3 regions of the Peribacillus sp. NPDC058075 genome follow, and region 1 is predicted to be linked to each of the others. Evidence: riboswitches for the same ligand, from Rfam matches in the RefSeq annotation. Region 1 holds a riboswitch; each other region holds the start of a gene.
The links. A riboswitch is a leader RNA that binds a small molecule or an ion and turns the genes downstream of it on or off. The one in region 1 is predicted to bind cobalamin.
Positions count from the first base shown of each region.

Region 2: linked by a shared signal. The riboswitch ahead of ACFVS1_RS16490 (ribonucleoside-diphosphate reductase subunit alpha) and the one ahead of ACFVS1_RS20050 (ABC transporter substrate-binding protein) in region 1 are both predicted to bind cobalamin.
Region 3: linked by a shared signal. The riboswitch ahead of ACFVS1_RS10550 ((2Fe-2S) ferredoxin domain-containing protein) and the one ahead of ACFVS1_RS20050 (ABC transporter substrate-binding protein) in region 1 are both predicted to bind cobalamin.

Region 1 is NZ_JBHVSL010000002.1:475,074-477,336, reverse strand. Features, by position in the region: gene ACFVS1_RS20055 (polysaccharide deacetylase family protein) at 1-376, shown strand, start outside; cobalamin riboswitch at 465-637, shown strand; gene ACFVS1_RS20050 (ABC transporter substrate-binding protein) at 803-1,768, shown strand; gene ACFVS1_RS20045 (FecCD family ABC transporter permease) at 1,731-2,263, shown strand, end outside.
Region 2 is NZ_JBHVSL010000001.1:3,320,747-3,323,009, reverse strand. Features, by position in the region: gene ACFVS1_RS16490 (ribonucleoside-diphosphate reductase subunit alpha) at 1-1,127, opposite strand, end outside; cobalamin riboswitch at 1,266-1,446, opposite strand; gene ACFVS1_RS16485 (manganese-dependent inorganic pyrophosphatase) at 1,740-2,263, shown strand, end outside.
Region 3 is NZ_JBHVSL010000001.1:2,127,533-2,129,795, reverse strand. Features, by position in the region: gene ACFVS1_RS10560 (energy-coupling factor ABC transporter permease) at 1-277, opposite strand, end outside; gene ACFVS1_RS10555 (hypothetical protein) at 312-470, opposite strand; cobalamin riboswitch at 454-649, opposite strand; cobalamin riboswitch at 853-1,043, shown strand; gene ACFVS1_RS10550 ((2Fe-2S) ferredoxin domain-containing protein) at 1,195-1,563, shown strand; gene cobJ (precorrin-3B C(17)-methyltransferase) at 1,578-2,263, shown strand, end outside.

The DNA.
Region 1 (2,263 bases):
TAAAGGTCATCACCTGACTGAAAATCAAATGGTGGAGATGAGCAGGAATGGGATTTCGATCGAAAGCCATACTATCAAACATTTGGAGCTGAACCGCATGACGGCAGAGCAGCAAGAGGCTGAAATGGTCCAGTCGAAGGAGCTAATCGACCGTATTCTCGACCAGGACACGACAGTGCTTTCTTATCCGGTTGGCCGATATAACGAAGAGACTCTCGGGCTGTCAGAAGAAGCTGGATACAAGATGGCAGTCACGACCGAACCTGGGGGAGCTTCAAGGGAGCAAGGGATGCAAGCCCTGCATCGGGTTCGGATTTCACCCGGGTTATCAGTCGATGGGTTTGCGTCACTGGTTGAAAATGCCTCTAATCATTGAAGGTGGATGGCACATTTCGAACTTGTTCAGAAAAATCATATAATAATCGATTCTTACATGGTGTATAATGAAGGCAGTGAAAATTATATACATACGAACGATTTGGTGTCGTAATGACTTAAAAGGGAAGCTGGTGAAATGCCAGCGCGGTCCCGCCACTGTATATGGGAGCTGACGGCTGTGTACCACTGTATGAGATATGGGAAGGTGCCGTTGACGATGACCATGAGCCAGGAGACCTGCCAAAATTCGTACACCTGTAACCTACGCGGATGGGAAGGTGTGTGGCAGACCCTAAAGAAGTCCGTAATGAAATTGTTGCCATACAAGCACCTTCCGTTTAACGGGAGGTGCTTTTTGTTTTGGGGCATCTTCCGGGATTATTAGGTGGAAAGAAATTAAATAAAAAGATTGTGGGGAATGAAAATGAAGAAAATTTTTGGTCTGATACTGTTGATGTTGCTTGTTGCAGGCATGATGGTCGGCTGCAGTGACACTACTGATGAAGGAAAAGAAAAGCAGCAAACGAATCATGCTCAACACGAAGCTTTCCCGATTACGATTAAAGATGCAACTGGGGAGAAAGTAACGATAGAACAAAAACCGAAGAAAATCGTTTCATTGATACCAAGTAATACGGAAGTGGTCTTTGCTCTTGGTTTGGGTAAAAAGGTCATTGGTGTTTCCGACAATGATAATTACCCGGAAGAAACGAAAGATATAGAAAAAGTCGGCGGAATGGAAATGAACACGGAGCTGATTGTCTCCATGAAGCCTGACCTTGTTCTTGCCCATGCATCAAGTGCCCATAATTCGAATGAGGGTTTACAGCAGCTTAAGGATGCTGGAATAGATGTCCTCGTAGTCAATGATGCACAAAGCTTTGATCAAGTCTATGAGTCTATTGAAATGATTGGAAAGGCAACGGGCGAACATGATAAGGCAAACGAAATCGTTGCGGATATGAAAACGAAGCTCAAGGATATCGAGGAAAAGGCCAAATCCGTAAAGGAAGAGGATAGGAAGACCGTTTTAGTGGAAGTTTCGCCGTCACCTGAAATATACACACCGGGAAAAAATACTTTCATGAATGAGATGCTTCAAATTATTTCAGCTGATAATGCTGCTGCTGAATTGGACGGTTGGGCAAAAATTGATGAAGAGTCGATGATTGCTGCAAATCCGGATGTCATCATTACAACATATGGTTATTATACGAAAGACGCAGTAAGTGAAGTGAAGGGCCGAAAAGGATGGCAAGATGTAAATGCCATTAAGAATGGCCAAGTCTTTGATGTCCATTCTGACTTGGTGACCCGTTCCGGTCCACGCTTGATAGAGGGAGTAGAGGAACTTGCCAAATCAGTCTATCCGAACCAATTTAACAACTAAATGGACGTTTGCTTATTTAATTGCGTTGTTTATTTTGTTATTCGCAATGACGATAGGCATTTCCTTTGGTTCGGTGTCAGTACCGATTCCCGTACTTTTACAAATAATCGGCAAGGAGATCTTTCATTTGCCGATTTCTGCTGATCCGGATGTGATGCTGACGAATATCGTGATGAACATCCGCTTGCCGCGTGTATTGCTTGCGGGTTTGGTCGGGGCATCGCTTGCGATTGCGGGCGCGGCATTTCAAGGGCTGCTCCGGAACCCGCTCGCTGATCCTTACACATTAGGCATTTCATCAGGAGCATCGGTCGGCGCCGTATTGACAATATTCTTGAATATATCATTGCCGCTCATCGGATTTTACACTCTTCCGGCATTGAGCATCTTATGCTCAGTGCTCACGATGCTCTGCGTATTGACCTTTGCAAAAAAAATGGATCGATCGATGAAAGTGGAAACGATCATTTTAACGGGAATCATTTTCAGCTCGTT
Region 2 (2,263 bases), on a different contig from region 1:
GAAAATCCGAGGGTTTGCTTAACGGTATGCGGATCGAAAAGATACCATTCTTTTCTGTCGCGTACAGCCTCCATGAATAAATCCGGTATGCATACGCCTGTAAAAATATCATGGGCTTTCAATCTGTCATCCCCGTTTTGTGTCTTTAAATCGAGGAAGCTCATGATATCTTTATGCCAGGCATCCAAGTAAATCGCGATGGCCCCTTTACGTTGACCCAATTGATCGACACTTACAGCTGTCTGGTTGAATAGTCGAATCCAGGGCGTCGTGCCGGAACTGTTTCCAGAGAAACCCCGGATATCGGAACCAAGCGAGCGAACCTTACCAACGTAAAGGCCGACACCGCCGCCGAATTTAGATACTTTTGCTGCATCGTAGTTTGATAGATAGATGCCGTCAATGGAATCTTCAATTGCGTCGATAAAGCAAGAGCTTAACTGTCCATGTGTTTTACCTGCATTGGAGAGTGTGGGAGTCGCAACGGTCATATAAAGGTTGGACATGGCCCAGTATGCTTCTTTTATAAGTTGCAGGCGGTGCTCCGTTTTTTCCATTCGCATGATTTCCATCGCGATGATCATGAAACGTTCTTGCGGCAGTTCGTAGACCTTGTCCTTTTTTGGGCGGGCCAGATAGCGGTCGTTCAATAAGTAGATGCCTATGTAAGAGAATAATTTATCTTTTTCCGGGTCGATCATCGAACCCAATTCCTCAATTTCCGCTTTTGTATAGGAAGATAGCAGTTCGGGTTTATAAATTGGATAACGCTGACCTTCCGAGAGATGGGAGAGTTCTGTGATCAGCTCATAGAACGGCCCATAACTCTTGCCTTCATAACCTCGATTGGCTTGTGCATCCCTATACATTGTATTCAACAGTTCTGCTGCAGCAACGAATGTCCAATCCGGAGCATCGATATCCACACCTTCAAGAGCGAGCTGAATCAGTTTTTTTGATGCCTGTTCTTCGGTTGAGTCACTTTTGCGATCCAGCCATTTTGTAAAACGCTTTTTGAACTTTTCCATATCGAGACGGCCTTCGAATTCCTTCGATAACATCTCAAGCTGGATGGATTTCGTTTCTGTGTCATTTTCACTTATGGTAGAGTTATATGTTTGAGTCATGAATAATCCTCCTTGTTAACTTCCGCTAAAATAAAAAAACCGCCCAAAGAATTGAGCGGATCAAACGATAGAATAAAGGAGCCATGAAAAAATAGCCGTTATACTATCGTTTCATCATCTCAATCCCCGAAGAATAAGAAACGTGAAAAATTCAAGGCAGGTCTCCTGACTCATGATCATCCTACTTTGAGTCCTTCCCGTATAGAGATCTATACAGTGGGTTTCTCATTTCGTCACATTTACAGTTGCGGGGACAGTTCCGGGTTTACACCGGATTCCCTTTTCAGCCATCACTGGCACCTTGGATTATAATAAATTCTATATATAGTTATTGGTGTTGTTTATGTAATCAATATCTAGTATTTCTGCTTATATTATCGTAAGCCATATACGATCATAATTCAACTAATATATTTGAAAAAAACCAACCCTTATCTATTGACAAAGTGATGGCAGAGGGTGAAGTAATGAAAGATTTTATTGGGGAATGGATAATTCAAGCGCTGATTTTACGCGATTTTGTGTTAAAATAAAGTGTCTAGTAAAGTTGGCTCTCCCTTATTGCGGTGAGGGGATTCACGGAAAAATATTTATGAAAAAGGGGATAAAATCTTGGAAAAAATATTAGTTTTTGGACATAAAAACCCGGATACAGACACAATCTGTTCGGCAATCGCTTATGCAGACCTGAAAAAGCAGTTAGGTATCAACGCTGAACCAGTTCGTCTGGGTGAAGTGAATGGTGAAACTCAATATGCATTGGACCAATTCAAATTCGATGCTCCCCGTCTTGTGGAAAAAGTTGCAGGGGAAGCTGATGGCGTAATCTTGGTCGATCATAACGAACGCCAGCAAAGTGCTGAAGATATTGACCAAGTCCGTGTGTTGGAAGTTATCGACCATCACCGTATCGCTAACTTCGAAACGAGCGATCCTTTATATTACCGTGCGGAACCAGTTGGCTGTACGGCAACCATTTTAAATAAAATTTATAAAGAAAACGGCATTGAAGTTCCTAAAGCAATCGCAGGTCTTATGCTGTCTGCCATCATTTCCGATTCTTTATTGTTCAAATCACCTACATGCACGGAACAAGACGTTGCAGCAGCTATGGAATTGGCTGCCATTGCGGGTGT
Region 3 (2,263 bases), on a different contig from region 1:
GTGAGGAGCTTCCCGTAACGGAAGGAATCTTTAGGGCCGATAAAATAAATACAAATGCACCCGATAGGCCAAGTATCATTTTAGTTTCTGGATTTTCCCTTACTTTGGACCTAATGGACCGGTAACCCAAGATTAAAAATGGAAGCGTCAAAGCCCACCAGAATATAGCCCATTCAATGGGTAAAAAGCCCTCCATGATATGCATGGCCATTGCCCGGTTCGGGACAAAAAGCAGTAAGATGACAAAATAAATGATTTTCCAATTGGTTCTTTTCATTCTTTCTCCTTTCAACACTTTTAAATTTTTCTGATCAATCTTGAGAAGAAAAGCAGCGCCCAACATAAAAAGCACTTCTCTCAAAGGAAAGAAGTGCGTAATGAACAGGAATTTTGCAGCATGAACCAACCATGGGCCATTCTGCCTGATCCGCACGCCCATCCTCGTAGGCTGAAACAGTTTCACGCTTCATGGCAGGTCTCCTGGCTTTGGATCATCATCCCATTACATCCTTCCCATCTCATTTGACAGTGGATTAAAGTTAAAGTAATAGGACTTCCCTTTACAGTGGCGGGACCGCACCGGATTTTCACCGGCTTCCCTTTTAAGCTGAATTCCGAGAAATTCAACACCATGAAACTTATGTAATTATTTTGAAAATTTTCTTGTATAGTGTACCATAAAGAAATAATTCCAGCTACACTATCTTTTTTTTTCGGACGAAGTTTGTTGCAAGGAAAGGATTTTAACTGGTTTTACACGATTAAACTTTTCTAAACAGTCGGAATAAACTATTGAATTTTGAAAAAGTTGTTATATGATAGATTAAGTTAGTTAGAAATGTATAATAAAACCAAATAATTCATTTTAAAAGTGCCCTTGTGTCAATAAGCAAGGGATAATAGGGAAATCGGTGAAAATCCGATGCAGCCCCCGCTACTGTAAACGCTGATGAAATTGTCGATAGCCACTGGCATTGTTGCCGGGAAGGGACAAAGTAAAATGAAGCGTAAGCCAGGAAACCTGCTTTTAAAATTGCATGATACTTTTCGGAGGGAAAGGTAGAAGGACTATGACGATTTTGGGAGGATTTGGCATGCTTGCCTTTGGCTCCTCATTCATATAGTTTTTTTAAACCTTGACTCTTATGTTAAGGTTTTTTATTTTGCCTTTTCCCTGAACGCAGGAGGAAGAAGATGACTACTTGGAACTTGAAGGGTACACATACACATCTGTTGATTTGTAATGGAAGCAGCTGCATGAAAAAGGGCGGGGAAGAAGTAACCCAAGCGATTCGCGATGAAATTACTTCAAAAGGCTTGGATCTGAAAATCCATACAACCAGGACACGCTGTAACGGAAGATGTAAGGATGCCTGCGTTGTGATTGCCTATCCGCAAGGAAACTGGTATCGAGTGGAAACGGCTGATTTCGGTCGGCAGATCGTCAGTAATATCGATGAAGGTGAGTTTGTTTCACAGATGATCTATCAATTCAATGATGGGGAAATGACACCTAATCCAGATTTTCCTGCTCATACGGGTATTTCAAAGAACAAAGCGTAAAAGGAGATGTCTTAATGAGTACAAACGGTAAATTATTCATCGTGGGCTTTGGGCCCGGGAATTTTGAACACATTACCAAACGTGCCGTCGAAGCCCTTCAAGAAAGTGATTACATCATTGGTTATAAAACTTATGTTGAACTCATTCAGGGGCTGCTTACAGATCAAACGATCATTAGTACGGGGATGACAGAAGAGGTATCACGTGCACAGGAAGCAGTGAAACAAGCGGAGCTGGGAAAGAAAGTGGCGGTGATTTCCAGTGGGGATGCCGGAGTTTACGGGATGGCAGGGTTGGTTTATGAAGTATTGATTGAAAAAGGCTGGAAAGAAGAAACTGGAGTGGGCATTGAAGTCATTCCTGGCATTTCTGCCATCAACTCATGTGCGTCTTTACTTGGGGCACCAGTCATGCACGATTCATGTACGATCAGCCTCAGTGATCATTTAACCCCTTGGGAACTGATTGCTAAAAGGGTTGAAGCGGCTGCGATGGCAGACTTTGTCATTGCACTTTATAATCCGCGCAGCGGCAGGCGGACCCGGCAAATTGTTGAAACACAGAAAATTCTCCTTCGCTACCGTTCGCCCGATACACCTGTCGGGTTGGTGAAAAGTGCTTATCGCGACAGGCAGGATATTGTCATAACCAATTTGCAGGAAATGTTGAATCACGATATTGGAATGTTGACCACCGTCAT